Regions from separate parts of the Phycicoccus jejuensis genome, predicted to be linked through region 1. Evidence: predicted binding sites of a transcription regulator. Region 1 holds the regulator's gene; each other region holds the start of a gene.

What was found. The regulator LexA, encoded in region 1, represses DNA repair genes until DNA is damaged. The targets are predictions, from matches to a motif close to TCGAACANNTGTTCGA.
Positions count from the first base shown of each region.
Region 2: a site for LexA is predicted at 7,059-7,074, ahead of LG324_RS17900 (DUF222 domain-containing protein). Genes of this name have one in related genera too.
Region 3: a site for LexA is predicted at 2,362-2,377, ahead of recA (recombinase RecA). Genes of this name have one in related genera too.

Region 1 covers NZ_CP085209.1:3,050,727-3,061,038, forward strand. Annotated here, with positions in the region: gene LG324_RS14425 (vitamin B12-dependent ribonucleotide reductase) at 1-1,464, opposite strand, end outside; gene nrdR (transcriptional regulator NrdR) at 1,523-2,020, opposite strand; gene LG324_RS14435 (hypothetical protein) at 2,316-2,501, opposite strand; gene LG324_RS14440 (hypothetical protein) at 2,686-2,853, shown strand; gene LG324_RS14445 (ABC transporter substrate-binding protein) at 2,864-3,592, opposite strand; gene LG324_RS14450 (GNAT family N-acetyltransferase) at 3,649-4,230, shown strand; gene LG324_RS14455 (hypothetical protein) at 4,448-4,627, opposite strand; gene LG324_RS14460 (LysM peptidoglycan-binding domain-containing protein) at 4,900-5,301, opposite strand; gene lexA (transcriptional repressor LexA) at 5,552-6,268, shown strand; gene LG324_RS14470 (succinylglutamate desuccinylase/aspartoacylase family protein) at 6,281-7,249, opposite strand; gene LG324_RS14475 (ATP-dependent zinc protease) at 7,249-7,725, opposite strand; gene LG324_RS14480 (RimK family alpha-L-glutamate ligase) at 7,749-8,948, shown strand; gene LG324_RS14485 (GNAT family N-acetyltransferase) at 8,958-9,467, opposite strand; gene LG324_RS14490 (NAD-dependent protein deacetylase) at 9,464-10,312, opposite strand, start outside.
Region 2 covers NZ_CP085209.1:3,754,288-3,764,599, reverse strand. Annotated here, with positions in the region: gene LG324_RS17910 (AI-2E family transporter) at 1-1,209, shown strand, start outside; gene LG324_RS17905 (carboxyl transferase domain-containing protein) at 1,410-6,935, shown strand; gene LG324_RS17900 (DUF222 domain-containing protein) at 7,086-8,528, shown strand; gene LG324_RS17895 (alpha/beta fold hydrolase) at 8,590-9,387, shown strand; gene LG324_RS17890 (class I SAM-dependent methyltransferase) at 9,356-9,994, opposite strand; gene LG324_RS17885 (DNA glycosylase AlkZ-like family protein) at 9,987-10,312, opposite strand, start outside.
Region 3 covers NZ_CP085209.1:2,057,768-2,068,079, forward strand. Annotated here, with positions in the region: gene LG324_RS09650 (ABC transporter permease) at 1-523, shown strand, start outside; gene LG324_RS09655 (ABC transporter permease) at 520-1,335, shown strand; gene LG324_RS09660 (homocysteine S-methyltransferase family protein) at 1,376-2,317, shown strand; gene recA (recombinase RecA) at 2,638-3,636, shown strand; gene LG324_RS09670 (regulatory protein RecX) at 3,648-4,448, shown strand; gene LG324_RS09675 (YccF domain-containing protein) at 4,471-4,881, opposite strand; gene LG324_RS09680 (hypothetical protein) at 4,919-5,434, shown strand; gene miaB (tRNA (N6-isopentenyl adenosine(37)-C2)-methylthiotransferase MiaB) at 5,431-6,942, shown strand; gene LG324_RS09690 (hypothetical protein) at 7,118-7,321, opposite strand; gene LG324_RS09695 (antitoxin) at 7,501-7,692, opposite strand; gene def (peptide deformylase) at 7,837-8,475, shown strand; gene miaA (tRNA (adenosine(37)-N6)-dimethylallyltransferase MiaA) at 8,472-9,428, shown strand; gene dapF (diaminopimelate epimerase) at 9,421-10,299, shown strand.

The sequences.
Region 1 (10,312 bases):
GCGGGCGTAGCCGGCGTACGGGCCGACGACCGCGGCGAGCTCGGCAGAGCGCTTGTAGGCGGCACCGGTGAGCAGCGAGGTGATCGTCGCGGCGAGCGCGCGGCCACCGTCGGAGTCGTACCCGTGACCCGTGGCCATGAGCAGCGCACCGAGGTTGGCGTAGCCGATGCCCAGCTGGCGGTAGTCGCGGGTCGTGGCGCCGATCGACTCGGTCGGGAAGTCCGCGAAGCAGATCGAGATGTCCATCGCCGTGATGACGAGCTCGACGACCTTCTGGAAGGTGACGGCGTCGAAGGTGTCGTCGTCCTTGAGGAACTTCAGGAGGTTGAGCGAGGCGAGGTTGCACGAGGAGTTGTCGAGCGACATGTACTCCGAGCACGGGTTGGACGCGGTGATGCGGCCGGTCTCGGGGTTGGTGTGCCAGTCGTTGATCGTGTCGTCGTACTGGATGCCCGGGTCGGCGCACTCCCAGGCGGCCTTGGCGATCTTGCCCATGAGCTCGCGGGCGTCGACGGTCTCGATGACCGAGCCGTCCATCCGCGAGGTGAGGCCGAACTCGGTGCCGTCCTGGACGGCGCGCATGAAGGCGTCGTTGACGCGGACCGAGTTGTTCGCGTTCTGGTACTGGACGGAGGTGATGTCCTTGCCGCCGAGGTCCATGTCGAAGCCGGCGTCGCGCAGGGCGCGGATCTTGTCCTCCTCGCGCGCCTTGGTCTCGACGAACTCGACGATGTCCGGGTGGTCGACGTCGAGGACGACCATCTTCGCCGCGCGGCGGGTGGCGCCACCGGACTTGATGGTGCCCGCGGACGCGTCGGCGCCGCGCATGAAGGAGACCGGGCCGGAGGCGGTGCCGCCGGAGGAGAGGAGCTCCTTGGAGGAGCGGATGCGCGAGAGGTTGAGGCCCGCGCCCGAGCCGCCCTTGAAGATGAAGCCCTCCTCCTTGTACCAGTTGAGGATGGAGTCCATCGAGTCGTCGACCGAGAGGATGAAGCAGGCGCTGACCTGCTGCGGGCTCTTGGTCCCGACGTTGAACCAGACCGGCGAGTTGAAGCTGAACACCTGGTGCAGCAGGGCGTAGGTCAGCTCGTGCTCGAAGATCTCGGCGTCGTCGGCGTTCGAGAAGTAGTCGTAGTCCTTGCCCGCCTTGACGTAGGTGAGGACGACACGGTCGATGAGCTGCTTGAGCCCGGTCTCGCGCTCGGGCGTGCCGACCGCGCCGCGGAAGTACTTCGTCGTGACGATGGTGGAGGCGTTGACGCTCCAGAAGTCGGGGAACTCGACCCCGCGCTGCTCGAAGATCGTCTCGCCGGTCTTCCAGTTCTGCTGGACGACGTCGCGCTTCTCCCAGGTCACCTCGTCGTAGGGGTGCACGCCCGGGGTGGTGTAGATCCGCTCGATCTTCACCCCCTTGCCCTTGGCGGCCTTGCGGGCACCTGCACGTGCTCCGGCGACATCGGTCATGCCTCTTCCCTTCCTTCTGCCCCTCTCCCGGGGGCGGTGGTGACCTGGTGGTGCTGTTCTACTGCTGGGGTGTGACAGGCGCGGTGGCCTGCGGTTCCTGCGCGGTCGCCTCGCGTTCGGCGCGCAGGAGGGTGATGGCCGACTCGAAGTCCTCGAGGGAGTCGAAGGCCTGGTAGACGGAGGCGAAGCGCAGGTAGGCGACCTCGTCGAGCTCGCGCAGCGGCTCGAGGACGGCCAGGCCGACCTCGTGCGCGTCGATCTCGGCCGAGCCCGCACTGCGGATCGACTCCTCCACCTTCTGGGCGAGGATGGCGAGGTCGTCCTCGGTGACCGGGCGGCCCTGGCAGGCCTTGCGGACACCGACGAGGACCTTCGCCCGGCTGAACGGCTCGGTGGCGCCGGAGCGCTTGACGACGCTCAGGCTGGCGGTCTCGACGGTGGTGAACCGGCGGCCGCACTCCGGGCACTGGCGGCGGCGGCGGATGGCCGCGCCGTCGTCGGTCGTGCGGGAGTCCATGACCCGGGAGTCGGTGTGCCGGCAGAACGGACAGTGCATGACGGCGGGCCTCCCCCTGTGGACGGAACGGTGGACTCTCGTGTGAACAACCTGTGGAGAACTGGCATTTCGTGTGCACAAGATGTGGACGAACTACAGCGGTGTAACCACTAGATGTTGTGGCTCATCGTGCCATCCGTGTGACCCGCGACGCAACAGGGGGAGCTCGAAGATCGGCCGTTCGGCTGTTTGCGCAGGTCAGCGGGGGTGCGGACCCCTCCGCGACGACGGTCCACGGCGTGTCGCACCACCACCAGTGGGACGGATGTGACGCCTGAGGCACCAGATCTGGGGGTCACTCCCCCGGCGCAGCGCCCTGGTGGACCAGCGCCGCGATGACGGCACCGTGCCAGTCGCTCGGCCCCGCGCTCCCCCGCGCGCCGGCCCCGCAGCCGCACTCCCAGTGCCACCGGCCACGGGCGTCGCACCCGACGACCGGGTGGTGGCTGCGGCGGGCGGTCCGCCGACGGAAGGTGCTCATGGCCCTCAGGAGACCCCGGCGCGCGCGGTGATACGGGCATCGTCCGTTCGGCCAGGTCTGCACCGCCGAACACCCGGGGCGCGCCGACTTTGCCAATCCTTGACCAAATCCTGATGCGACTCTGGTGAATGTCAGGGAGAAGTCGGGGGCAACGCGTCTGGGAGGACACGTGATGGGTTACACCATGGAAGGCCCTCTGGGCCGCTACACCGAGGGCGCGACCTCGCGTCGCGAGCCGGGCCACGGCCCGGCCTCGCCGCTGCTCGACCTCCTCCTCGTCGGCGTCGCGGCGCTCGGGCGTCGCACCCAGGCCGCGCACGACGACGAGGACCATCGGCTGCGCCGGCACTGACCCCCGGAGCTCACCCGCGCGGGTGCAGGAGGCCCGCCAGCTCCTCGACGCCGTCGACGAGCCGCGGCCCCGGCCGCGCCCACAGCCCGTCCGCGTCGACCGCGTGGACGACGACGCCGTCGGGCAGCACCCGGGCGGCGACGAGCACGTCGGCCTGGCGCTGCGCCCCCTCGCGGTCGTAGCCGCACGGCGCGACGACGACGACCTCCGGCCTGGATGCGGCGAGGTCCTCCCACCCGATGGCGACCGACCGCTCCCCCGCCGCCCCGAGGACGCACTCGCCGCCGGCCAGCTGCACCATCTCGGGGATCCAGTGCCCCGGCGCGAACGGCGGGTCGGTCCACTCGAGCACCGCGACGCGCGGCCGCCGGCGCCCCGCGACGTGAGTACGCACGGCGTCGAGGCGCTGCCGCAGGCTCGCAACGAGGGCCGCTGCCTCCGTCTCGCGGCCGACGGCCGCCCCCACCGCGCCGACGGAGGCGAGGACCTCCTCGAGCGTGTGCGGGTCGACGGTGAGGACCGCGGCGCGGCAGCCGAGGTGGCGCAGCGCGGCGTCGACGGTCGAGACGTCGATCTCGCCCGGGGCCAGGCCCTCGGGCAGCGCGGAGGTGGAGACCACCCGGCGCGTGCGCGCCTCCGGCGGGAAGTCGCACTCGAAGGTCACGCCGACGACGTCGTCCCCCGCCCCGAGGGCGAAGAGGATCTCGGTGGCCGAGGGGATGAGGCTGACGATGCGCACGCCCCGACCCTACGGAGGTGGTGGCGCGGTGTCGGTGCGCGGTGCTTGGCTGCGGCATGACCACCTGGGAGACCCACCCCGTCACGCCCGACCGCTTCGAGGACTTCGCGGACGTCGTCAACCCCAACCGGCGTGCGACGCACTGCTGGTGCCTCTCGCACCGGCTCCGGCAGCGCGAGATCGACGAGCTCGGCGACGGCAGCCGCGAGCAGGCCGCCCGACGCCTCTGCGAGCGTGCGGTGCCGCCGGGGGTCGTCACCTACCGCGACAGCGTCCCGGTCGGGTGGTGCAACATCGGAGCGCGCAGCGACATCCCGCGGCTCGTGCACTCGACGAGGATCCACCCGGTCGACGACGTCCCGGTGTGGAGCATCGTCTGCGTCGTCGTCCGCGGCGGCCACCGGCGCCAGGGGGTGACGGCGCACCTCATCGAGGGCGCCGTGGCCTGGGCGGCCGAGCAGGGGGCGCCGGCGGTCGAGGCCCACCCGGTCGACCCCGGCGAGCGGCGGCTGGACCTGACGATGGCGTTCGTCGGGACCCGGGCGATGTTCGAGCGGGCCGGCTTCGAGGAGGTCGGTGTCACCGACGCCACCGCGAGCGGGATGCCGCGCCTGGTCATGCGGCGGACCCTGGCCTGACCCTCGGCCCGTCAGCGCCGGGGACGGCCGATCCCCCCACCCGGACCCGGTCGGGGGTCGGAGTGGGGGGACCTGCGGTGCCCCGGCGACGTGAGGGCCGCGGCCTCCCTGCAGACGACAGCCAGCGCCGCCCGCTCCGTCGTCGCGTCGGTGGAGAGCCAGCGACGACGAGGGGGTGCGACCCGGGGACCCTCTGTGTATCCCCGGGCCGCACGTCTCATTCCCCGGGGCTCTGGCTGTGGTGCACGAGTGCCGCCGTGTAGGCACCGTGCCAGCCGCCCGAGGTGGCGGACCCGCGCGCTCCGCAGCCGCACGACCAGAGCCACCGGCCCTGGCCGCCGCACTGGACGACCGGGTGGTGGGTGGGGCGGTAGGAGCCGCGACGACGTGTCCGCATGCCTTGAAGTCTGTTCGTGCACAAGGGGGTCGCGCAGCGTCGGAGCGTGCCCGCGGGCCGATGGGACCCGGAGGTCCGACAGGTCGGGGGATGCCCCCTCCCCCGTTCGGCCGAGCGTGGCGCGCTTGACAGGGGTGCGCGGCCGGCACCGGCCGGACACAGCACGGAGGGCGCCGTCTCCTCTGCACGGGAGACGACGCCCTCCGGCGTCCGAGTCGGGTCGAGGGACTCGGGGATCGTGGCGCGCCGGACCGGGCGCCCCCGGCGGCGGCTCAGCCCGCAGGGACGACCAGCTGCTGACCGGCGCGGATCTGCGCGGTGCTCAGCCCGTTGGCGAGCTGGATGGCGACGATGCCGTCGCTGATGGACATCGAGGGCAGCTCACGGGACGCGATCTCGGACAGCGTCTGGCCGGGCGACACCGAGACGGTGTGGGCCGGCTCGACGGCGCCCGCGCCCCCGAGGCCGCGCAGGCCGAGGGCTGCCGCCAGCGCGAGGGTGGCGAGCACGAGCAGCACGAGGCGGCCGCGGCGGGTGATCCGCAGCGCCGGCTGTGCGGCGCGGGCCGCACGCCCTCCGGTGGCGCCGCCCTCGAGAACGACGAGCCGCGGGCGGCGCGCCGGCACGGGGCGGGTGTGGCCGAGGTCGGTGGGGTCCCAGGCGATCGCGCTCATCATGTCCTCCATCCCGGCGGCCGGGGCCACCGTCGAACCGGTGTTCGATAGAACGTCTGTACGAGTTATAGCACGCACGTTCGAGGCGGACAAGACACGCGTCGAACACATGTTTGAGTTCGAGGCCCGTCGCTCGTAGGATGTCCGCATGCAGATCAGACTGCATGTCACCACCGACAGACCGTCTGACCTGCGAAAACACCGGTCAGGCCCCCCGTCGGCACGGGGCGGCCGCAGCGAAGGGGTCGAGATGGCACGTCCGAGGAACGCCGACATCCACGAGATGCCCGACCGCGGCGACGGCGGGGACCTCACCCACCGCCAGCGCAAGATCCTCGAGGTCATCCGCAACGCCGTCGACCGGCACGGCTACCCGCCGAGCATGCGCGAGATCGGCGAGGCCGTCGGGCTCACCTCCCCCAGCTCGGTCGCCCACCAGCTCTCGGCGCTCGAGCGCAAGGGCTTCCTGCGCCGCGACCCCAACCGGCCGCGCGCCATCGAGGTCGTCTCCCCCGACCGTCAGGGCTCCGGCTACCGCCGCCCCGAGGCCGACGAGGTCGTCGACGTCACCGGCGAGGGCGACGAGCGCCCCGAGGCCTCCTACGTCCCGGTCCTCGGCCGGATCGCCGCCGGCGTCCCGATCACCGCCGAGGAGGTCGTCGAGGACGTCTTCCCGTTGCCCAAGCAGATCGTCGGCGAGGGCAGCCTCTTCCTGCTCAAGGTCGTCGGCGACTCGATGGTCGACGCGGCCATCTGCGACGGCGACTGGGTCGTCGTGCGCCAGCAGCCGACCGCCGAGAACGGCGACATCGTCGCGGCGATGCTCGACAACGAGGCGACGGTCAAGACCTTCAAGCGGCGCGACGGCAAGGTCTGGCTCATGCCGCACAACCCGGCCTTCGAGCCGATCGACGGCGACCACGCGACGATCCTCGGCAAGGTCACCGCGGTCCTGCGCCGCGTCTGAGGCCGGCCGGCGTCAGTCCTCGACCTCGGCGATGTGGACGACCGCGTCGCCGGAGTTGACCAGCGGCGCCTCGGTGCGCCCGACGACGACGCCGGAGCGGTCGGCGTGCACCAGCCGCACCCGCTTGCCGAGCGAGTCGAAGAGGCCACCGAGGCGCGCCCCGCGCTCGACGCGCTCCCCCAGCGCGACCTCGAGGTGGAGCATGCCGGTGCCGCGCGCCCGGACCCATCCGCTGCGGAACGAGACCGCCGACGGCGCCGGCGGGTCCTCGGCGACCGGCTCGGTCATCCCGAGCGCGGCGAGCACGCGGCGCACGCCGAGCACGCCGGCGTCGACGGCCCAGCGGTCCATCCGCCACGCCTCGCCCGCCTCGTAGAGCAGGACGGTCGCGCCCCGCTCGCGGGCGGCGTACCGGAGCGAGCCGTCGCGCAGCTTCGCGTTGAGCATGACGGGGGCCGCGAAGGCCTCGGCGAGCGCGCGGGTGCGCGGGTCCTCGAGGTCGGCGCGGACCTGCGGCAGGTTGGTGCGCCGGTCCGAGCCGGTGTGCAGGTCGATGCCGACCTCGCACTTGTCGACGACCTCGGTCATGAACAGGTGCGCGATGCGCCCGGCGAGCGAGCCGCGCGGCGACCCCGGGAAGGAGCGGTTGAGGTCGCGGCGGTCGGGCAGGTATCGCTGCCCGGCCGAGAAGCCGAGGACGTTGACGATGGGGACGGCGATCAAGGTGCCGCAGAACGTCTTCGGGTCGAGGCCGGCGACGACCTGACGCACCACCTCGACCCCGACCGCCTCGTCGCCGTGGATGGCGGCGTCGACCCAGACGGTCGGTCCCTCCTCGCGCCCGTGGACGACCCGGACGGGCAGCTCGACGTCGGCGCCGGTGACCAGACGGGTGATCGGCAGCGACACCGACTGCGTGCGCCCGGCGCGCACGCGCACGTGGCCGATCTCGAAGGAGGGCCGAAGGGGGCGCCGGGCCATCAGGCCCTCCCCCGGTTGCGCCGGCGCATCGCGAGCGGCGGACGGCCGCCGAGGTAGGAGCGGCCGGGGTCGACGGCGAAGCCCTGGCGCAGCGCCTCGCGCCCGACGAGCATCCGGAAGCCCATCTCGTCGCGGCGCGCGAGGGTCATCTCGGCGGCGACCGTGCGGCCCATGAGGACGAGGTCCATCGCGACGACGAGCCGCTCCTCGGCGTGGCCCGAGGACGAGCGGACCTCGCGCACGTCGAGCACGGGGCACTCGCACTGGACGGCGTCGGCCTCCGAGCGCTGCCACGGCTGGATGCGGAAGCGGGCCCACCGCTCGCCGTCGCGCTCGAGGTCCTCGAGGTCGAAGGCGTGGATCGACGAGGACCGCGCGCCGGTGTCGAGCTTGGCCTTGACCCACGGCACACCGACCGCCGGGAGGCCGACCCACTCGCGCCAGCCCGCGAGGGTGTAGGAATGGCTGTCCGTCATCCGTCCTCTCCCGTCGGGAAACCATGAAGCTCGCGATCCTCTCCCGCGCGCCTCGCTCGTACAGTACGCAGCGCCTGCGCACCGCCGCCCAGGACCGTGGCCACCAGGTCAAGGTCCTCAACACCCTCCGCTTCGGCATCGACCTGTCCGGAGATGAGCCGGACCTCCAGTTCCGCGGCAAGCGGCTCTCGACGTACGACGCGATCCTGCCGCGGATCGGCAACTCCATCACCTACTTCGGCACCGCCGTCGTGCGGCAGTTCGAGCAGATGGACGTCTACACGCCCAACACCTCGTGGGGCATCGCGAACTCGCGGGACAAGCTGCGCGCCACCCAGATCCTGTCGCGGCACAACATCGGGATGCCGCCCACGACCTTCGTCCGCGACCGCGCCGACGTCATCCCCGCCATCGAGCGGGTCGGCGGTGCGCCGGTCGTCATCAAGCTGCTCGAGGGCACCCAGGGCATCGGGGTCATCCTCGCGCCGGAGATGAAGACCGCCGAGGCCATCATCGAGACGCTGCAGTCGACGAAGCAGAACGTCCTCATCCAGCGGTTCGTCAAGGAGAGCAAGGGCCGCGACATCCGCGCGCTCGTGGTCGGCGACCGCGTCGTCGCCGCGATGCGCCGGGTGGCCAAGGGCGACGAGTTCCGGTCCAACGTGCACCGCGGCGGGTCGGTCGAGCCGGTCGAGCTCGACCCCGACTTCGAGCGCGCCGCCGTCCGCTCCGCGCAGATCATGGGCCTGCGGGTCGCCGGTGTCGACATGCTCGAGAGCGACGAGGGGCCGCAGGTCATGGAGGTCAACTCCTCCCCCGGCCTCGAGGGGATCGAGACCGCGACCAAGCTCGACGTCGCGGGCGCGATCATCGACCACATCGACAACCAGGTCGCCTTCCCCGAGATCGACGTGCGCCAGCGCCTCACCGTCTCGACGGGCTACGGCGTCGCCGAGATCGCGGTGCACGAGGCGTCCGACCTCGTCGGGAAGTCGTTGGGCGACAGTGGTCTTCGCGAGCGTGACATCACGGCACTGACGCTGCACCGCGGGACGATGGTCATCCCCAACCCCAACAGCCACCACGTGCTCGAGGCCGGCGACCGGATGCTCTGCTTCGGCAAGCTCGAGGAGATGCGCTCGATGATCCCGAGCCGCCGCCGGCGCACGCGCAAGGTCAAGCGCCTGCCGAAGGAGCCGATCCACGACGCGCGCCCCGAGTGAGGCGAGGCGTCAGCGCCCGTCGGGGTGCGGGCGCTGCCAGAACGCGGTGTCGACGCGGCGGCCGAGCTTGTAGCCGACCTCGCGCAGCGTGCCGACGTGCTCGAACCCGTGGGCCCGGTGCAGCGCCTCGCTCGCCGGGTTGGGCTGCGCGATGACGGCGACGCAGGTGTGCACGCCGTCGGCGTCGACCCGACGCAGCAGCTCGGCGTAGAGCCGGCGGCCGAGGCCCTGCCCCCGGGCGGCCTCGGCGAGGTAGACCGACACCTCGCGGGTGCCGTCGTACGCGGCGCGCGGCCGGTAGGTGCCCGAGAACGCGTAGCCGAGCACGTCGCCGTCGGGCGCGACGGCGACGAGCACGTGGTCGCCGGGGCGCGTGGACGCGACGCGGTGGGCGTAGTGGTCGTCGGGGCGCGGCTCGAGGTCGAACGTCGCGACGGTGTTCCGGACGGCGTCGTTGTAGATGACGGCCATTCCCGGCAGGTCCGCCGGTGTGGCGGAACGGATCTCGGCCGCGGTCACGCGGCCGCCCCGTCGCGCAGCAGCTGCTCGAGCGTCGGGGCGAGGGGCGCGTCGACCCGCAGGGCCATGTGCTCGTCACCGCGCGTCGGCCCCCGCGTCACGGCAGCCACCGGGATGCCCCGGCGCGCCGCGTGCCGGACGAACCGCAGCCCCGACATCACGGCGAGCGAGGAGCCGAGGACGAGCAGCGCGGGCGCGGCGTCGGTCAGCGCGAAGCACGCGTCGACCCGCTCGCGCGGCACCGAGCCGCCGAAGAACACGACGTCGGGCTTGAGGGTGTCGGCGCCGCAGACGAGGCAGAGCGGGAGCCGGAAGCCGGCCACGGCGTCCTCGGGCAGGACGACGTCGCCGTCCGGGCGGATCTGGCTGCTCACCTGCGAGCCGTCCGGCGCCTCTCCGCGCACCCGCTCCTCGAAGCCGGGGTTGGCGGCGGCCATCCGCGCCTGGAGCTCCTCGCGGCCGGAGCGGTCGCCGCAGGTGAGGCAGACGACCTCGGCGAGCGTGCCGTGCAGCTCGGTGACGTCGTGCGAGCCGGCCGCCTGGTGCAGGCCGTCGACGTTCTGGGTGATGACCGGGCCGAGCAGCCCCGCCTCCTGGAGGGCGGCGACGGCGTGGTGGCCACGGTTGGGCTCGGCGCGCGAGAAGCGCTGCCAGCCGACGAACGAGCGCGCCCAGTACCGCTGCCGGTTCTCGCTCGAGGCGCAGAACTCGCCGTGCTGCATCGGCATGACCCGACGGGTGCCGTCGCGGCCGCGGTAGTCGGGGATGCCGGAGTCGGTGGACATCCCGGCCCCGGAGAGGACGAGGGTGCCGGGGTGCGCGCGCAGCAGGTCCGCGAGCCGCGC
Region 2 (10,312 bases), 700 kb from region 1:
ACCGGCGTGGCGGGCACCGACCCCGTCATCCTCGACCCGGCCCACCGCACCGACCGCCGGCGGACCGTGGCCGTCGTCGGCGTCCTGATCGGCGTCGCGGTCCTCGGGTTCGTCCTGTGGCGCGGCAGCTCGATGGTCTTCTACGTCGTCATGAGCTGGTTCGTCGCGCTCGCGATGGAGCCGGCCGTCGCGCGCCTCACCCGCTGGATGCCGCGCGCGGCCGCGACGGCCACGGTGATGCTCACCGCGCTGCTGGCCATCGGGGCCTTCCTCTGGCTCTTCGGCAGCCTCCTCGTCGACCAGCTGACCGCGCTCGTCTCGGCCGTGCCGGGCATCGCCTCCGACGTGCTCGAGCAGGTCAACCGCGCCACCGGCTCGCAGTACACCTACGACGACCTCCTCGAGCAGGCCGGCATCTCCCCGTCGGACCTCAGCGGGTACGCCCAGAGCGTCGCGTTCGGCGTCTTCGGCTTCCTCACCGCGCTGCTCGGCGCCTTCTTCGGCATCTTCGTCGTCGCGTTCCTCGTCTTCTACATCTCGGCCGGGATGCCCCGCCTGCGCCGGTGGCTCGCCGGCCGGATGAACCCCCGCGTCCAGGTGCCGTTCCTCACCGCCTGGGACCTCGCGAAGGTCAAGGTCGGCAACTACATCGCCGCCCGCGTCGTCCTCGCCTCGCTCAACGCCGTCGCGAGCGGCGTCGCCTTCTTCCTCCTCGACCTGCCGTACTGGCTGCCGCTGGCCCTGTGGACCGGCCTCGTCGCGCAGTTCATCCCGAACATCGGCACGTACGTCTCCATCGCGCTGCCGGTGGTCGTCGGGCTCACCTCGCCCGACCCGTGGCTCGGCGTGTGGGTGCTCGTGTGGGGCATCGCCTACCAGCAGGTCGAGAACCTGACGATCGAGCCGCGCATCTCCGCCCGGGCGGTCGACGTCCACCCGGCCGTGTCGTTCGGGGCGGCGCTGCTCGGGGCGCAGCTGTTCGGGCTCTCGGGCGCGCTCATGGGTGTCCCGCTCGCCGCGATCGCGATGGCCATGCTCGAGATCTACCAGCGCCGCTACGAGATCACCCCCGAGACCGAGGAGCGCGTCGCCGCGCTCGTCGCCCCGCGCGTCGACCCCGAGGAGGACGAGCCCGAGCTGCCCGCCCTCGAGGAGGCCCGCCGGGCCGCCGAGGACGCCGACGCGCCGGAGCGCCCGTCCCCCCGCTGACCACCCGCGAGTCACTCGCGTATCGGGTGACCCGATACACCTGCGCTTCCCCCGACAACGGTTCCCGGGTGAAGCGCGCCCGTATCGGGTGACCCGATACGCGTGGGACCACCGGCGGGTCGGGGCGGGCTGAGAGACCGACATCGGTGCTCGCCGTCCATTACTCGCGAGTCACCGCGCTCGGATGGCAGGCTCGGCGCATGTTCTCGCGGATCGCCGTCGTCAACCGTGGAGAGTCCGCGATGCGGCTCGTGCACGCCGTCCGCGACCTCAACGCCGAGCGCGCTCCGGGGGAGCCCCGCACCGAGGTCGTCGCGCTGCACACCGAGGCCGAGCGTACGGCGATGTTCGTCCGCGAGAGCGACGTCGCGTACGACCTCGGGCCGGCGTCGAGCCGCCCCTACCTCGACCACGCGAAGCTCGCGACGGCGCTGCGCGAGACCGGCGCCGACGCCGTCTGGGTCGGCTGGGGCTTCGTCGCCGAGGACCCCGCCTTCGCCGAGCTCTGCCGCGAGCTGGGCGTCACCTTCATCGGGCCGAGCCCGGAGGCCATGCGCCGCCTGGGCGACAAGATCGGCTCCAAGCTCATCGCCGAGGAGGTCGGCGTCCCCGTCGCGCCGTGGAGCCGTGGCGGGGTCGACACCCTCGAGGAGGCCGTCGAGGCCGCCGGGCGCATCGGCTACCCGCTGATGCTCAAGGCGACCGCCGGCGGTGGTGGTCGCGGCATCCGCAAGGTCGCCTCCGACGCCGAGCTCGAGGACGCCTACCAGCGCACCCGCGACGAGGCCGAGCGCGCGTTCGGGTCGGGCGTCGTCTTCCTCGAGAAGCTCGTCACCGGGGCACGGCACGTCGAGGTGCAGGTCATCGCCGACGGGCAGGGCACCGCGTGGGCCATCGGCGTGCGCGACTGCTCGGTGCAGCGGCGCAACCAGAAGGTCATCGAGGAGTCGGCGTCGCCGCTGCTCGACGCCGACCAGGTCGCCGAGCTCAAGGCCTCGGCCGAGCGGCTCGCGGTGGCCGTCGACTACGCCGGCGCCGGCACGGTCGAGTTCCTCTACCACCCGGGCGAGCGCTTCTTCGCGTTCCTCGAGGTCAACACCCGTCTCCAGGTCGAGCACCCGATCACCGAGGTCGTCACGCGCACCGACCTCGTCCGCCTCCAGATCCACGTCGCCGAGGGAGGGCGGCTCGAGGGCGAGCGACCCGACGAGCTCGGCCACGCCGTCGAGGCCCGCCTCAACGCCGAGGACCCCGACCGCGACTTCGCTCCGGCCCCCGGGCGCATCGTCCACCTCGAGCTGCCGGCCGGCCCCGGCATCCGCGTCGACACCGGTGTGGCCGAGGGCGACTCGATCCCCGCCGACTTCGACTCGATGATCGCCAAGATCATCGCCTACGGCCAGGACCGCGAGCAGGCGCTGGCCCGCCTGCGCCGGGCGATGCGCGAGACGACGGTCGTCATCGAGGGCGGCGCGACGAACAAGTCGTTCATTCTCGACCTGCTCGCCCAGCCCGAGGTCGTCGACGGCACCGCCGACACCGGATGGATCGACCGCGTGCGCGGCGAGGGGCGCCTCGTCACGACCGAGCACTCCGGGGTCGCGCTCGTCGCCGCGGGCATCGAGGCCTACCTCGACGCCGAGGCGATCGAGCGGGCCCGCCTGCTGGAGACGGCCCGCGGCGGCCGGCCGCAGGTGCAGCACGACGTCGGCCGAGCCGTCGACCTCAAGCTGCGCGGCACCTCGTACAAGGTCACCGTCCTGCGCACCGGGCCCTCGCGCTTCCGGGTCACCGTCGCCGACGCGGCGGGCGAGCACACGGTCGACGCCGAGCTCGAGGGCCTCGGCGACTACGCCAGCCGCCTGCGCGTCGGCGACCGCCTGCACCGCCTCGTCACCGCGGCCCACGGCCCGGTCCAGCTCGTCGAGGTCGACGGTGTGACGCACCGCGTCAGCCGCGACGAGGGCGGCGTGCTGCGTTCGCCCGCACCGGCGCTCGTCGTCGCCACCCCGGTCGCGGTGGGTGACGAGGTCGCGGCCGGCGCGCCCGTCCTCGTCCTCGAGTCGATGAAGATGGAGACCGTCCTGCCGGCGCCGTTCGCGGCCCGCGTCAAGGACCTCATGGTTGCCACGGGCAGCCAGGTCGAGACCGGTGCCCCGATGGTCCGCCTCGAGCCGACGGGCGACGCCGAGGAGGCCGTCGCCGACGCCGGCGCGGTCGTCGACCTCGACCTCCCCGAGGTCACGACCGACGGGGACGCCCGCCGCCGGGCCGACCGCGGGCGCGCCGACCTCTCGGCGATGCTCCTCGGCTACGACCTCGACGCCGCCCACCAGGGTGCCGCGCTCGAGGGCTACCTCACCGCGCGCGACGAGCTCGCCGCCGGGGGGCAGGGCGTGGTCCGCGACGAGATCGACCTCCTGACCGTCTTCGCCGACCTCGCCGAGCTCGCGCGCAACCGGCCCGTCGGGCAGGAGGCGCACGTCGAGAACCGGGTCCACAGCCCGCGCGAGCACTTCCGCACGTTCCTCCAGACCCTCGACGCCGAGCGCGGCGGCCTTCCGGCCGACTTCGTCTCCCGCCTCGAGCGCGTGCTGCGCCACCACGAGGTCGAGGGCCTGGACCGCACGCCGCAGCTCGAGGGCGCCGTCTTCCGGATCTTCCTCTCGCAGCAGCGCTCCGCCCCCGAGGTGGCGATGGCGACCTCCATTCTCCAGCGCTGGCTCGGCGAGCCGCGGCCCGAGGGCGACGCCGGCCAGGCCGCCCACGACCTCCTCGACCGCCTCGTCGTCGCGACCCAGCTGCGCTTCCCGGTCGTCGGCGATCTCGCGCGCAGCGTCCGCTTCCGCTGGTTCGACCAGCCCCTCGTCGACGAGGACCGTCGCAGCGTGCTCGGCTCCGTCGGGGCCGAGCTCGAGGAGATCGACGCGATGGCCCCCGGGCCGGAGCGCACCGCGCGCGTCGACGCGCTGGCCGACATCCCCGAGCGCATCGTCCGCTTCCTCGGCGAGCGGCTGCGGGCGGGTGTGCCCGAGCGCGAGCCGATGCTCGAGGTCCTCGTCAAGCGCCACTACCGCGAGCACGCCCTCAGCGGGCTGAGCGAGCGGGCCGAGGAGGGACGGTCGGTCGCGGTCGCGGACTACCGCCTCGACGGCACCGGCACCCACCTCGTGAGCACCGTCGGCACGGTCGACGAGCTGACGGCCGGCTCGTCCCTCGCCACGCTGCTCGAGCGGCTCGTCGCGGAGCGCGAGGACGGCCAGGACGCGGTCGTCGACCTCTACGTCCACTGGCCCGCGCTCCCGACGGACCCCGAGGCGGCGTCGGCCGAGCTCGCGGAGCGCCTCGGCGGGATGGCCTTCGCGCACGCGTGCCGCCGCGTGGCGGTCGGTGTCGTGCCGGACGACGAGCGCGAGGTCGGCTACTTCACCTTCCGGGCACAGCCCGACGGCAGCCTCGTCGAGGACGACCCCGTGCGCGGCGTGCACCCGATGGTCGGCCGCCGGCTCAACGTCTGGCGCCTGCGCGACTTCGCGCTGACCCGCCTCGACGCGCCGGAGGACGTCCTCCTCCTGCACGCGGTCGCCAAGGAGAACCCGCAGGACCAGCGGCTCGTCGCGCTGGCCCAGGTCCGTCAGCTCGTCGTCGTGCGCGACGAGGCGGGCAGGGTCACCGCGCTGCCGCACGTCGAGCGTGCGCTGGCCAACTGCCTCGAGGCCGTCCGCCGTGCCCGCGCCACGCTGGGCGGCGGGGCCCGGCTCGACATGAACCACGTCTGGCTGCACATCTGGCCGCCGGTCGAGGGCGACCTCGACCAGCTGACCGCCCTCCAGGGCAAGGTCGCCCCGATGACCGCCGGCGCGGGCATCGAGGAGGTGCGCATCGAGGGCTCCATCGGGGCCGAGCGCGACCACTCGGTGCCGATCTGCGCCCGGTTCACCTACCAGCCGGGCTCGGGGGTCGCGTTCACCGTCGAGCAGCCGCCGACCGAGCGGCTGCGCCCGCTGGACTCCTACGCCGAGAAGGTGGTCCGCGCGCGCCGTCGCGGCCTGGTCTACCCGTACGAGCTCGTGTCGATGATCGCCGGCGGCGGGGGAGAGGCCGTCGAGTACGACCTCGACGAGTCCGGTGCGCTCGTGCCGGTCGACCGCCCGTACGGGCAGAACACGGCCGGGATGATCTGCGGCGTCGTCACGACGCCGACCCCGCTGCACCCCGAAGGTGTCACCCGCGTCCTGCTCTGCGGCGACCCTCTGCGCGCCCTCGGCGCGGTCGCCGAGCCGGAGTGCCGGCGGGTCATCGCCGCGCTCGACCTCGCGGAGGAGCGCGGGCTGCCCGTGGAGTGGTTCGCCCTCTCGGCCGGCGCGCGCATCTCGATGGACTCGGGCACCGAGAACATGGACTGGGTCGCCAAGGCGCTCAAGCGGATCATCGAGTTCACGCAGGCCGGCGGCGAGGTCAACGTCGTCGTCGCGGGCATCAACGTCGGGGCGCAGCCGTACTGGAACGCCGAGGCGACGATGCTCATGCACACCAAGGGCATCCTCGTCATGACGCCGGACTCGGCCATGGTGCTCACCGGCAAGCAGTCGCTCGACTTCTCCGGTGGCGTCAGCGCCGAGGACAACTTCGGCATCGGCGGCTACGACCGCGTCATGGGCCCCAACGGGCAGGCGCAGTACTGGGCCAAGGACCTCGTCGACGCCTACGGAGTCCTTCTCGCGCACTACGACTCGACGTGGACCGCTCCCAGCGAGTCCGGCCCGCGGCGGGCACCGACGACCGACCCGGTCGACCGCGACGTCACGGTCTTCCCGCACGTCATGGAGGGCAGCGAGTTCACGAGCGTCGGCGACATCTTCTCGTCGGCGATGAACCCGGACCGCAAGAAGGCGTTCGACATCCGCACCGTGATGCGGGCCGTGGCCGACCAGGACCACGACACGCTCGAGCGCTGGGCCGGCATGGCCGACGCAGAGACCGCCGTGGTGTTCGACGCGCGTATCGGTGGGATCCCGGTGGCGCTGTTGGGGATCGAGTCGCGGACGGTCGCCCGTCGCGGCTTCCCTCCCACCGACGGCCCCGACACCTACACGGCGGGGACGCTGTTCCCGCGCTCGTCGAAGAAGGCGGCCCGGGCCATCAACGCCGCCTCGGGCAACCGCCCGCTCGTCGTGCTGGCCAACCTGTCGGGCTTCGACGGGTCGCCGGAGTCGATGCGCGGGTTGCAGCTCGAGTACGGCGCCGAGATCGGCCGCGCCATCGTCAACTTCGAGGGCCCGATCGTCTTCGTCGTCGTGTCCCGTTACCACGGAGGCGCGTTCGTCGTGTTCTCCAAGGCGCTCAACCCGCGGATGACGGTGCTCGCCATCGAGGGGTCGTTCGCGTCGGTCCTCGGCGGTGCGCCGGCCGCGGCCGTCGTGTTCGCCCGGGACGTGGACGCGCGGACCGCCGCGGACCCGCGGGTCACGGACCTCGAGGCGCGGGTGCGCGAGGCGTCCGCCAGGGAGCGCCCGCTGCTGGCCAGCGAGCTGGCGACCGTCCGGCAGTCGGTCCGCTCGGAGATGCTCGGCAAGGTCGCATCCGAGTTCGACCGCGTCCACGACATCCACCGCGCCGTCCGGGTCGGGTCGGTCGACACCGTCATCGCGGCGCGCGACCTGCGCCCGAGCATCATCGCCGCGCTCGAGGCGGAGCTCGCGCCGGGCGAGGTCCCTACCGTCTGAGGTCGTCGAGGAGCCCCGTCGTCACCAGGGCGACGGGGCTCTTCCATGCTGTCGGGGAGAGGGCGAGGAGGTCTGTGGCACAGCTCGATTCGTCATCCACAGGACTGACCAAGACCTTGCCTCTCGAACTCACGTTCGATAGACTGAGGCATGGACACCGAGACCCTCTCCCGCCGCATTGCGGGGCTGCGCGAGGAGTGCGCGCGGCTGGGTCGTGAGCTGGTCGAGGGTGGTCACGTCCTGTCGTCGGAGGAGGCGTTCGCGCTGGCGGGGGCGGCGCAGGGGGTGGCGAACGCTGCGGACGCGGTGGTCTCCGTGGCTGGCGCGTGGGGTGCGCGGGTGGAGACGACGGTGCGGTCCGGGTCGTGGGAGCGGGTGCATCCGGTGGGGTTCGTCGACGCGATGGCGCCGACGCGGATGTCGCTTGCGACGGGGCTGACCGAGGGGGTGGCGGGCCGGAAGGCGGCGTTGGGTGCGGCGCTGGGTGAGCGGTTCCCGCGGGTGCGCGAGCTGCTCCTCGTGGGCGAGGTGGCCGTGGTGAACGTGCACAAGGTGGTCGACGCGTGCGCCGGGCTGGACGTGGCGGCCTGCCTGCGGGTCGATGCCGATCTCGCGCCGCGGCTGGCGGGGATGGACCCGGCGCGGGTCGCGGGTGAGGCGCGGCGGGTCGCGACGCGGGTGGCGGCCGACCAGGTCGCGGCGCACGTGGCGCGGACGCGCAAGGGGCGCCGGGTGGAGGTGTGCCCGGGTGAGGACGGCCTGACGGACTGGTTCGCGTCCGTGCCGACGGCGACCTCGAGCGCGATGTGGGCGGCGGTGGAGGAGCTGGCCGGTGACTACCGGCAGAGTGACGAGGCGCTGTCGGTGCCGGAGTCGCGGGCGGACGCGCTGGCCGATCTCGTCCTGCGCAACGTGCGCGTCTCGGCGCAGGTCACCCTCGGGGTGCCGGTCGTGACCGACCGTCCCGCACCGGAGCAGGTGCCGGGGACGAGGTTCCGGGTGGAGTGGGACGACGACGAGACGGTCATCGACGCGGTGACCGGACTGGAGACGCGCTACGGGGACCTGGACGCTGCCAGCCGGGAAGCGCTGTCGTGGTTGGAGGAGCCGGCCGAGCTCGACGGCGACCTCGCCTACACGCAAGCGGTCGTGTCGCCGGGGTATGCGGTGTCGGGGACGCAGCTGCCGGGTCTGGGTTGGGTCGACCCCGCCACCCTGGCCAACCTGCTGAAGCTGCTGCCGTTCGAGGTGGCCCGCGCCGTGCTGGAGGCCGAGACCGGGACCCTGGCCTCCCTGACCGCGGCCGCGTACAAGCCCTCGAAGGCGATCGCCGAGTTCGTCAAGACGCGGGACGGGACGTGCCGGATGTGGGGCTGTGCCCGCCCGGCCGTGCACTGCGACCTCGACCACGTCCGGCCCTGGCCCACCGGTCAGACCACGCCGACCGGGTTGGAGGACCTCTGCCGGCGCCACCACCGCTTCAAGCAGCAAGGCCGGTGGCGACCCCGCCTCGACCCTGACGGCACCGTCACCTGGCACGGACCGGACGGCGCCACCCGCACCACCGAACCCGCCCACCGCCTCTTCTCCTGAGGCTCGCGGCTGCCCGGGTCGCCCGGCTCGGCGCCCGAGGGTGCATGCGAGGATCCGGCAGATGCACCAGGTGATGTCCGTCGGCGATGTCGAGCTGTCGGTCCACGACACCGGAGGCGGCGGCTCTGCCGTCGTCCTCCTCCACGGGCTGGCCGGTCACGCTGAGGAGTGGGCGGGTACTCGTCGCGCTTTCGAACCCAGTCACCGGGTGGTGGCGTTCGACCAGAGGGGGCACGGCGGCAGCTCGCGGCGGCCTGCGGACGTCTCTCGAGCGGCACACGTCCGCGATGTCGTCGGCGTCGCCGACCGGCTCGGAATCAGCCGAGTGACCTTGGTGGGACAGTCGATGGGGGGTCACACGGCCCTGCTCGTTGCCGCCCAGCACCCCGCGCTCGTCGAGCGGCTGGTCCTGGTCGAGTCCGGCGTCGGCGGTGGTGGTGGAGCGCAGCTCACGGCTGACGTGGCAGCCATGCTCGACTGCTGGCCGGTCCCGTTCACGGACCACCCCGCGGCCGTTCGATGGTTCGGTGGAGGCCCGGTGGGTCACGCGTGGGCCGACGGTCTCGAGGCCAGGCCGGGCGGTCTGTGGCCACGCTTCGACGTGGACGTGCTCGTTCGCGGCCTGAGCGCGGTCCACGAGCATCAGGCGTGGGCGGAGTGGGACCGTGTCCACCAACCGACGCTGCTCGTGTCCGGGACGAACGGGCTGATCCCCAGCGCCGAGATCGACCAGATGCTGCACATCCACCCGGCGGCTCGGCACGTCCGCATCCGCGGGGCAGGGCATGACGTGCACCTGGAGGCCGAGGACAGCTGGATCCGTGTCCTCAGGACCTTCGTCGAAGAACCCGCCTCCTGAACAGGCGGGCCACGACCCACTGGTAGTGGCCGCCGTCGGGGTAGCGGCCCCACGTCTCCACCCCGACGACCTCGGCCACGCGCCGGACCTCGGCGAGCAGGCCGTTCACCGTGCGTCGGCGGAAGTACCGGCCGTGCGGGTCGGTCCACTCGCCGTCGACGTCGTGGCCCCAGACACCCAACGCGAGCAGGCCACCCGGACGGACGACGCGCGCGACCTCGTCGAGCGCCACCCGCAGGCCGTCGCCGGGAAGGTGCATGAGGGTGCTGGCCGACCACACCGCGTCCACCGACCCGTCCGTGAGCGGCAGGTGCGTCGCGGACCCGACGACGACCCGGTGGCCGGCGGCCCGGACCACCGAAGCAGGTCCGGCCGACAGGTCGAGGCCGACGTACGAGAGTCCGGCGCCCGCCAGGGCCGCGGCGTCCCGCCCTGCGCCGCAACCGACCTCGAGCACCGACCTGGCTTCCGCAGCGCGCAGCCGCCCGACGAAGTCGTCGCGCACCCGGAGACAGTCGGGATCCAGGCGCCAGCCCGGCGCCCGGGCCGGTGCCTCGGCGTCGTAGAACGCACGGTGGCACCGCTCGACGTCGTGCACGTCAGGCACCGGCCGCCACCCCGTCATCGGGCAGCTGCAGGTCGACGTCGAGCAGGGCTGCGAACGAACGGAGCTCGCGCTCGACACCGGCGCGCATCGCCCCGGACGGCTCGACGTCCCAGTGGACGGCCGCGACCCGCAACACGGCCGCCGCCGCGTCCCGGTGCGAGTCGACCTTGCCGACGAGCCGGTCCCCGTGGAGCACCGGCAGCGCGAAGTAGCCCCACCGGCGCGACGCCGCCGGCTTGTACATCTCGAGCTGGTAGTCGAACTCGAACAGCTCGGTCATCCGCTTGCGGTCCATCACGAGCCGGTCCAGCGGTGACA
Region 3 (10,312 bases), 990 kb from region 1:
CATGGGCTACATCAAGTGGAACCGGATGTACTCGGCGATGCTCTCGACGCCGCTGCGGGTCGGGGAGGTCCTCTGGGGGCACCTGCTCGTCGTCGCGCTCCAGCTCGGCGTCGCGACGGCGATCTTCCTGCTCGTCGCCGCGCCCTTCGGGGCGTTCGGGTCCTGGTGGGTGCTGCTCGCCGTCCCGGTCGCGGTCCTCACCGGGATGGCGTTCTCCGTCCCCACGTTCGCGCTCGCGGCGTGGCTCGAGAACGACAACGGCTTCAGCATCCTCTTCCGCTTCGTCATGACCCCGTTGATGTTGTTCTCCGGCACCTTCTTCCCCGTCGACCAGCTGCCGGGGTGGATGCAGCCGCTCGCGTGGGTCACGCCGCTCTGGCACGGGGTCGAGCTCTCGCGCGACGCGTCCGAGGGGGTCTGGCCCGGCTGGGCCGGGGTCGGGCACCTCGGCGTGCTCGCCCTCTACGTGGGAGTCGGCGCCGTGCTCGCCCACCGCTCCTTCACCCGCAGGCTGCTGTCGTGAGCGCCGGCACGCTCGCGCGCGCGGCGCGGGCCGTCCCCGCCCCGGCCGGCATCGGCCTGGCGCGGTACGTCCTCATGCGCAACGTCACGGCGTTCCGGCGCGCGTGGCTGCTGCTGCTCAGCGGGTTCGTCGAGCCGGTCTTCTACCTGTTCTCCATCGGGGTCGGCCTCGGGGCGCTGGTGCGCACGGTCACCACCGACTCCGGCACGGTCGTGCCCTACGCCGAGTTCATCGCGCCCGCGCTGCTCGCGGCGTCGGCGATGAACGGGGCGATCGCCGACAGCACGTACAACGTGTTCTTCAAGCTGCGCTACCAGAAGCTCTACGACGCGATGCTCGCGACGCCGCTCTCCCCGCGCGACATCGCGGTCGGCGAGATCCTCTGGTCGCTCTCGCGCGGGGCCCTGTACTCGGCGATGTTCCTCGTCGTCGCGTGGGTGGCCGGGCTCGTGCACTCGTGGTGGGCGCTGCTCGCCGTCCCGGCCGCGGTGCTCGTCGGGCTGGCCTTCGGGGCGGTCGGGATGTTCGCGACGACCTTCATGAGCTCGTGGCAGCACTTCGACTACGTCACGCTCGCGGTGCAGCCGATGTTCCTCTTCTCGGCGACGTTCTTCCCGCTCTCGACCTACCCGGACGCCGTGCAGTGGCTCGTCGGGCTGACCCCGCTCTACCACGGGGTCGCGCTCGAGCGCGGGCTGATGCTGGGGGAGGTGTCGTGGGGCCTGCTGTGGCACGTCGGCTACCTCGTCGTCCTCGGGGCCCTCGGGGTCTGGGGCACGGCCCGACGCATCGCGACCCTGCTGCTCACCTGAGCCATACCCCCAGGGCGCGCGGCGGAGGACACTGCGGGGGATGGAGACCACCACCGGGTCCCTCGCGGCCCTGCACGACCCCGCGCTCCGAGGCTTCGTCACCGACGGCGGCCTCGAGACCGACCTGATCTTCCACCACGGCGTGGACCTCCCGGAGTTCGCCGCCTTCCCCCTCGTCGAGGACCCGACCGGACGTGAGCTGCTCGGGCGGTACTACGACGGGTACGCCGCCGTGGCGGCCGCCGCCGGGGCCGGGCTGCTGCTCGAGTCCCCGACCTGGCGGGCCAACCCCGACTGGGCGGCGCGGGTCGGCTACGACGTCGACGCGATGGTGCGCGCCAACGTCGCGGCCATCGACCTGCTGCGGGGGCTCGCGGCGGGCTACGACGTGCCGGCCGTCCTCGTCGTGGGCCAGCTGGGCCCCCGGGGCGACGGCTACGTGGCGGGGGAGGCGCCGGACCCGGAGGAGGCCCGCGCCTACCACGCACCCCAGGTCCGGGCCTTCGCCGACGCGGGCGCCGACCTCGTCTCGGCGCTCACCCTGACCACCCCCGCCGAGGGCATCGGGGTGGTCCTCGCGGCCCGCGAGGCGGGCCTGCCCGTCTCGGTCGGTTTCACCGTCGAGACCGACGGGCGCCTGCCCGACGGGAGCACGCTCGCCGACGCCGTGCGGGCGGTCGACGAGGCCGCCGCGCCGGACCACTACATGGTCAACTGCGCCCACCCGACGCACGTCCTGCCGGCGCTCGACGAGAGGGAGTGGGTGCGGCGGCTGCTCGGCACCCGGGTCAACGCCTCGACGATGAGCCACGCCGAGCTCGACGAGGCGGAGGAGCTCGACGACGGTGACCCGGACCGGCTCGCGGCGGACCAGATGCACGTGAGCCGTCGGCTCCCGGCGATGCGGGTGCTCGGCGGGTGCTGCGGCACCGACGTCCGGCACGTCGCGGCGATGTGGGGCGTCCCCGCACCGACCGGCTGAGGCCGGAGCCGGGTCCGGCGTGTCGTGGGCGTGTCCTGCGGGCGTCGAACACGTGTTCGCCTATGCTCGTCCACAGGTGGTGACCCCGGCAGCACTCGTCCACAGGTCCCACGGCGACCCGTGACCGGTGTCGGTGCCTCCACCTAGCGTCTGACCCAGACCTCGCGACGAGACCGACGGCGGGGGCCAGGTCGCCGGGAGGCGCGCTCGATGACGACACGAAGGACTGGTGTGACATGGCTGGATCCCGCGGAAGCGTGATGCCCAACCCGGTGGCCGCGGCCAACGGCAACGAGAAGGACAAGGCCATCGCCTCGGTGATGGCCCAGATCGAGAAGCAGCACGGCAAGGGTGCGGTCATGCGCCTCGGCGACGACGTCCGTCCGCCGATCGCCGTCATCCCCACCGGCTCGATCTCGCTCGACGTCGCGCTCGGCATCGGGGGCCTGCCCCGGGGCCGCGTGGTCGAGATCTACGGCCCGGAGTCCTCCGGTAAGACGACGGTCGCGCTGCACGCGGTCGCCAACGCGCAGAAGGCCGGCGGCATCGCGGCGTTCATCGACGCCGAGCACGCGCTCGACCCCGAGTACGCCAAGAAGCTCGGCGTCGACACCGACGCGCTGCTGGTCTCCCAGCCCGACACCGGTGAGCAGGCGCTCGAGATCGCCGACATGCTCATCCGCTCGGGTGCGCTCGACATCATCGTCATCGACTCCGTCGCGGCGCTCGTGCCCCGGGCCGAGATCGAGGGCGAGATGGGCGACAGCCACGTCGGCCTCCAGGCCCGCCTCATGTCGCAGGCGCTGCGCAAGATCACCGGTGCGCTCAACACCACCGGCACGACGGCGATCTTCATCAACCAGCTGCGCGAGAAGATCGGCGTCATGTTCGGCTCGCCCGAGACGACGACCGGTGGCAAGGCGCTCAAGTTCTACGCGTCGGTCCGCCTCGACGTCCGCCGCATCGAGACCCTCAAGGACGGCACCGACCCGGTCGGCAACCGCACCCGTTGCAAGGTCGTCAAGAACAAGGTCAGCCCGCCGTTCAAGCAGGCCGAGTTCGACATCCTCTACGGGCAGGGCATCTCCCGCGAGGGTGGCCTCATCGACATGGGCGTCGAGCACGGCTTCGTCCGCAAGGCCGGCGCCTGGTACACGTACGACGGCGACCAGCTCGGGCAGGGCAAGGAGAACGCCCGCGCGTTCCTCAAGGACAACCCGGAGCTCTCCGACGAGCTCGAGCGCAAGATCAAGGAGAAGCTCGGGGTCGGGGTCAAGCCCGAGCTCGAGGCCGTGCCGGACGTGCCGGTCGACTTCTGAGGTCGACGCCGATGGCGTTCAGCGAGGGATCGGCCCCGCCGCCCGAGTGGGCGGTGGGGCCGTCCCCGTCCCTCGACGACCTCCGCGCGCTCCTCGAGGGCGGCGGCGACCCGGTGACCACCGGGTCGCCGGGGTCCGCGGGGTCCTCGGGGGGAGCGTGGACCGCGCCGGGGGGCGACGACGCGCGCGAGGCGAGCAGCGGGGAGGTGCGCGGTGGGCCGCGCGGGCGCGGTGCCCGGTCCCGGGGTCGCCGGGCCGAGGGGCGCGGGGGCCGGGCCGGCTCCCGGCCCGCCGACCCCGAGGCCGACCCGCGGACGCGGGGCAGCGAGCCGGACCCGCACGACTGGGCCCGGCAGATCGTGCTGCGCCAGCTGACGGCGGCGCCGCGCAGCCGCCACCAGCTCGAGGACGTGCTGCGGCGCAAGGACTGCCCCGACGACGTCGCGGCAGCCGTCCTCGACCGGATGGAGGAGGTCGGTCTTGTCGACGACAACGCCTACGCCGGGATGCTCGTGCGCTCCCAGCAGGCGGGGCGCGGCCTGGCCCGGCGCGCGCTGCGGCAGGAGCTGCGGCGCAAGGGGGTCGACGACGACACCGCCGCGGCCGCCCTCGCCCAGGTCGACCCGCACGACGAGGAGGACCGGGCGCGCGCGCTCGTCGCGAAGAAGATGCGCACGATGCACGGCCTCGAGCCGCACGTCCAGACCCGACGCCTCGCCGGGATGCTCGCGCGCAAGGGCTACGACGCCGAGATGACCATGCGCGTCGTGCGCGAGGCGGTCCGCGAGGCGCCCGAGCACCGGCGGGACTGACCCGCGCTGATCCGTCCGGGGCTCAGAGCGAGTGCAGTGGGCGCCGGCCGGGCGGCAGGGCGTCCGTCGGCACGATCTCCTTGCCGTAGGGCACGAGCGAGACGGGCAGCATCTTGAGGTTGGCGATCGCCAGCGGGATGCCGATGATCGTCACCGCCTGCGCGACGGCGGTCATCAGGTGGCCCAGCGCCAGCCACCAGCCGGCGAGCACGATCCACACGACGTTGAGCAGCACGGACCCCGTCCCGGCGCCGGGCTTCTCGACCACCGCGCGGCCGAACGGCCACAGGGCGTAGCTGGCCATCCGGAAGGACGCGACGCCCAGGGGGAACGTCACGACGAGGACGCAGAGCACGACCCCGGCCACGGCGTAGCCGAGGGCCAGCCAGAAGCCCCCGAACACGAACCAGATGATGTTGAGCAGCGTGCGCACGCGTGTCCTCTCGTCGGTACCGGGTGCAACGGGCGCAGTGGCCGGAGCGTTCCGTCGGCCGCGCCGGCGGTCGTCCGCGTCAGGCGCCGGCCGGCCGACGGGCGACGACCTCGTCGTCGTCGACCTCGCCGGTCTCGACGAAGCCGAGCGAGCGGTACAGCCCCGCCGCGCGGGTGTTGGCCGGCGCGCAGGAGAGCGCGAAGCCGGCGGCTCCGGCCTCGGGCCGGCCGAGCTGGGGGAGGCCCGTTACCTCTTCCTCAACCAGCTGCCGGTGGTCCTCACGGCCCTCGTGCTCGCGGTGGTCCTCGCGTCGCCGGTCCTGCCGTGGGCCGGGCGGGTGGCGGCGTGGACGGCCGCCGGCGCCGTGGTGCTCGTCCTCGCCGGGGCGCGGCTCGTCATCGGCTGGTCGACGGCGAGCGAGGTCGTCCTGGGGCTCGGCGTGGGGCTGGCGTGGGCGGCGCTGCTGGCCTCCGCGGCCCGGCCGCCGACCGCGCCGGCCGACGCCGGCGTGACCGAGCCCGCCGTGGCGCCGCGTACCCTTGACGGGCCATGACTGCTGCCAAGACCTACGACGTGCGCACCCACGGGTGCCAGATGAACGTCCACGACTCCGAGCGCCTCGCGGGCCTGCTCGAGACCGCCGGCTACGTCGACCTCGCGAGCGTCCCCGACGCCGAGCGCCCCGACGTCGCCGACGTCGTCGTCTTCAACACCTGCGCGGTGCGCGAGAACGCCGACAACAAGCTGTACGGCAACCTCGGGCAGCTGCGACCGGCCAAGACCGCCAACCCGGACCTCCAGATCGCCGTCGGCGGCTGCATGGCGCAGAAGGACCGCGACACGATCGTCAAGCGCGCCCCGTGGGTCGACGTCGTGTTCGGCACCCACAACATCGGCAGCCTGCCGGCCCTGCTGGACCGCGCCCGGCACAACAAGCGCGCCGAGGTCGAGATCCTCGAGTCGCTGGAGACCTTCCCCTCGACCCTCCCCACCCGGCGCGACTCCGCGTTCGCCGGCTGGGTGTCGATCTCGGTGGGCTGCAACAACACCTGCACGTTCTGCATCGTCCCGAGCCTGCGCGGCAAGGAGCAGGACCGCCGTCCCGGCGACGTCCTCGCCGAGATCGAGGCCCTCGTCGCGCAGGGCGTCGTCGAGGTGACGCTGCTCGGCCAGAACGTCAACACCTACGGCGTCGAGTTCGGCGACCGCCTCGCGTTCGGCAAGCTGCTGCGCGCCTGCGGCGAGATCGACGGCCTCGAGCGCGTGCGCTTCACGAGCCCGCACCCGGCGGCCTTCACCGACGACGTCATCGACGCGATGGCCCAGACGCCGAACGTCATGCCGAGCCTGCACATGCCGCTGCAGTCCGGGTCCGACCGGGTGCTCAAGGCGATGCGCCGCAGCTACCGCAGCGAGAAGTTCCTCGGGATCATCGACCGCGTGCGCGCGGCCATCCCCGACGCCGCGATCACGACCGACCTCATCGTCGGCTTCCCCGGCGAGACCGAGGAGGACTTCGCCGAGACGCTGCGCGTCGTCGAGGCCTCGCGCTTCTCGAGCGCGTTCACCTTCCAGTACTCCATCCGTCCCGGTACGCCGGCCGCGACGATGGAGGACCAGGTCCCGAAGGCCGTCGTCCAGGAGCGGTTCGACCGGCTCATCGAGCTCCAGGAGCGCGTGTCCTGGGCGGAGAACCGCACCGTCGAGGGCCGCGAGGTCGAGGTCCTCGTCGCCCCCGGCGAGGGGCGCAAGGACGGTGAGACCGCCCGGATGAGCGGTCGCGCGCGCGACAACCGCCTCGTGCACTTCGCCGTGCCGGACGGGGCCGAGCGGCCGCGCCCGGGCGACGTCGTGACCGTGGGCGTCACCTACGGCGCCCCGCACCACCTCGTGGCCGACAGCGGCGTGCAGGGCGGGACCTACCGGCTGCGCCGCACGGCGGGCGGCGACGCGTGGTCGGCGCTCCAGGACGCGCCGGTGCCGGGCAAGCCGGCGGTGTCGCTCGGGATGCCCGGGGTCGGCCGTCCGGCGCCGGTCAGCGCCCCCGCCTGCTCGGCCTGAGCGTCCGGGGCGTCGAGGCGTCCTGCGCGCTGATTCACGCGGGTCGAGGTGAAACCCGACCACCAGAGGGTCGCGTTTCACCTCGACCGCGGTGGGGCAGCGGGAGTCGAGGTGAAACCCGACCACCAGAGGGTCGCGTTTCACCTCGACCGCGTGAGGAAGCGAGCGTCCCGGCTCAGACGAGGGACACGACGAGCCAGCCTGCTCCGGCACACACCGCGAGCACGGCGGCGAGGCCCCCGACGACCCGCAGGGCGGACCGGCGTCGGCGCGTCACGACGGCCTGCTCGGCCTGCGTGGACCTCACGGCGTCGTACAGCGGCGTCGGGTCGAAGGGCTCGATGTCGAGCTTCGGCAGACCGGAGTGCCAGTGCGACACGGAGGATCCTCTCGTCGTGATGGGGGAGCGGCCTGTCGACCATAGGGCCCGCAGCGGGTCGTTCGCGCCGGATCCGGGCCCGCGACACGGGTCTTGACCGAACCCCGAGGAGACCGTGACCGAACGGACGAGACCCCCGACCGGTCGTTCGGTCGGGGGCCTCGCGGCCGCGGTTCTGCTCAGCGTCCGCCGATCGCCTCGTCGGCCCGGGTCTGTGCGCTGTCGACCTGGTCGGCGTACTTGCCGCCGGTCAGCGAGTCCACGGCGTCGCCGCCGCGCTCGATGGCCTGGTCGCTCAGCGACTCGACCTGGTCCGGGTGCTGCTCGGCCAGCTCGGTGAGCTTCTCCTTGGCACTGTCGAGGAATCCCATCGGCGACCTCCTTCCGTTTCGGGGACAGGGCGCGCCCGCGACGGGGCGCCCCTCCAGTGGACACCCGGGGGTGCCCGCCGCGCCAGCCTTTTCAGTGCCGGGTGCGGTGCGGCTCGGTCGGCGCACTCTGGAAGAATCGCGCGCATGGCCATCCGACCCGTCGTCATCTGCGGCGACCCCGTGCTCCACCGACGCGCCGAGCCCGTCGAGGTCATCGACGACGGCATCCGCGAGCTCGTCGCGGACATGTACGAGACGATGGACGCCGCGCGCGGCGTCGGCCTCGCGGCCCCCCAGATCGGCGTCGGCCTGCGGATCTTCACCTGGCAGCTCGGCAACGAGGACGGCATCCCGGCCCGTGGCGTCGTCATCAACCCCTACCTCGTCCCCGCCAAGGCGGTGCCCGGCGACCCCGACCCGCACGACGAGTCCGAGGGCTGCCTGTCGGTGCCCGGCGAGGCCTACCCGCTGCGCCGCGGCGAGAGCGCCGTGCTCACCGGTCAGGACCTCGACGGCTCCGAGCTGCGCTACGAGGCCACCGGGTGGTTCGCCCGGATGCTCCAGCACGAGTACGACCACCTCAACGGCTTCCTCTACGTCGACCGGCTGCAGGGCAAGTGGGCCCGCCGCGCGAAGAAGGCGGTCAAGGCCAACGGCTGGGGCGTGCCCGGCCTGTCGTGGATGCCCGGCGAGGACCGTGACCCGTTCGGCCACGACGACGTCGACGACGACGGCCTCGACGCCGAGGGCGGCGGCCACGACCACGGGGACGGGGCGCGCTGAACCCGGCGCCGCCCGTCGTCGCCGTCGTCGGGGCCACGGCCACCGGCAAGTCCGGCCTCGGGGTCGCGCTCGCGCACCGGCTCGGCGGTGAGGTCGTCTCGGCCGACGCCTCCCAGCTCTACCGCGGGATGGACGTCGGCACGGCCAAGCTGACCCTCGCCGAGCGCGAGGGCGTGCCGCACCACCAGCTCGACGTCCTCGACGTCGTGGAGGAGGCGAGCCTCGCGGCCTACCAGCGGGAGGCGCGGGCCGACCTCGGGGCGGTGGTCCAGCGGGGGCGCGTGCCGCTCCTCGTCGGGGGTTCGGGCCTCTACGTCCGGGCGGCGCTCGACCGGCTCGAGATCCCCCCGACCGACCCCGAGGTCCGCGCGGCGCTGCAGGCCCGCGCCGACACCGAGGGCACGCCGGCGCTGTACGACGAGCTGGCGACGCTCGACCCCGCCGCCGCGGCCGCCATCGAGCCGAACAACACCCGGCGGGTCGTGCGAGCGCTCGAGGTCGTCCGGCTGACCGGCCGGCCGTTCAGCGCGACGATGCCCACCCGCGAGCTGCTGCGCCCCACCGTGGTCGTCGGCCTGCGGGTGCCCCGCGACGAGCTCGACGCCCGCATCGCCCGACGCACCCGGGCGATGTTCGACGCCGGCCTCGTCGAGGAGGCGCGCGGGCTCGTCGAGCACGGGCTGCGCGAGGGCCGCACCGCGAGCCGGGCCGTCGGCTACGCCCAGGCGCTCGCGGTCCTCGACGGCACGTCGACGCTCGAGGAGGCGGTCGAGGACACCGCGCTGCGCACCCGGCGCCTCGTGCGCCGCCAGGAGTCGTGGTTCGGCGCGGACCCGCGCATCCACTGGCTCGACGCGACCGGCCCGCGGCTGCTCGACGAGGCGCTCGCGCTCGTCGAGCAGGCGCAGGACGCCCGGTGCGGGGCGGGATGCGACGATGGGCCGCATGGCTGACCGGTTGGCGTTCACGAAGGGGCACGGGACCGAGAACGACTTCGTCCTCGTCCCCGACCTCGACGGTGCCCTCGGGCTGAGCGCGGGCCGGGCGGCGTGGCTCGCCGACCGGCGCGCCGGCCTCGGCGGCGACGGCGTCATCCGGGTCCTGCCGACGGAGGCCGCGGACGAGCCGTCGGTGCGCGAGCAGGCCTGCGACGCACGGTGGTTCATGGACTACCGCAACGCCGACGGCTCCGCCGCCGAGATGTGCGGCAACGGCACCCGCGTCTTTGCCGAGTACTTGCGCCGTGAGGGGCTCGAGACCGCCGACGAGTTCGTCATCGCGACCCGGGCCGGGGCCAAGGTCGTCCGCCGCGACGGCGACCACTGGGCCGTCGGCCTCGGCCCGTGGCGGCTCGCCGACCCGGTCGCGGCCGAGCGCGACGGGTTCGACGCGCTCGTGCACGTCGGTGAGGGCGACCCGTACTCGGCGCTCTCGGTCGACCTCGGCAACCCCCACACCGTCGTCGCCCTGCCCGAGGACGTCGACCTCGACGCGCTCGACCTGACCCGCGCGCCGGTCGTGCGCCCCGAGCCGCCGCACGGCACCAACGTCGAGCTCGTCCGCCCCGTCGGGCCCGGCCACGTCGTCCTGCGCGTCCACGAGCGCGGGGTCGGCGAGACCCGCTCGTGCGGCACCGGGGCCTGCGCGGCGGCCATCGCGACGAGCTTCTGGGCCGGGTCCCTCGACACCGGCGCGTCGTGGGTCGTCGACGTCCCGGGCGGCCGGCTCGCGGTGCGCCTGTCGGACGGCGGCGGGGTCGAGCTCGCCGGGCCCGCGGTGCTCGTCGCCGACGGCTCCGTGCCGCTGGGCCTCCTCCCGGCCTGAGCCCGGGCCGCGC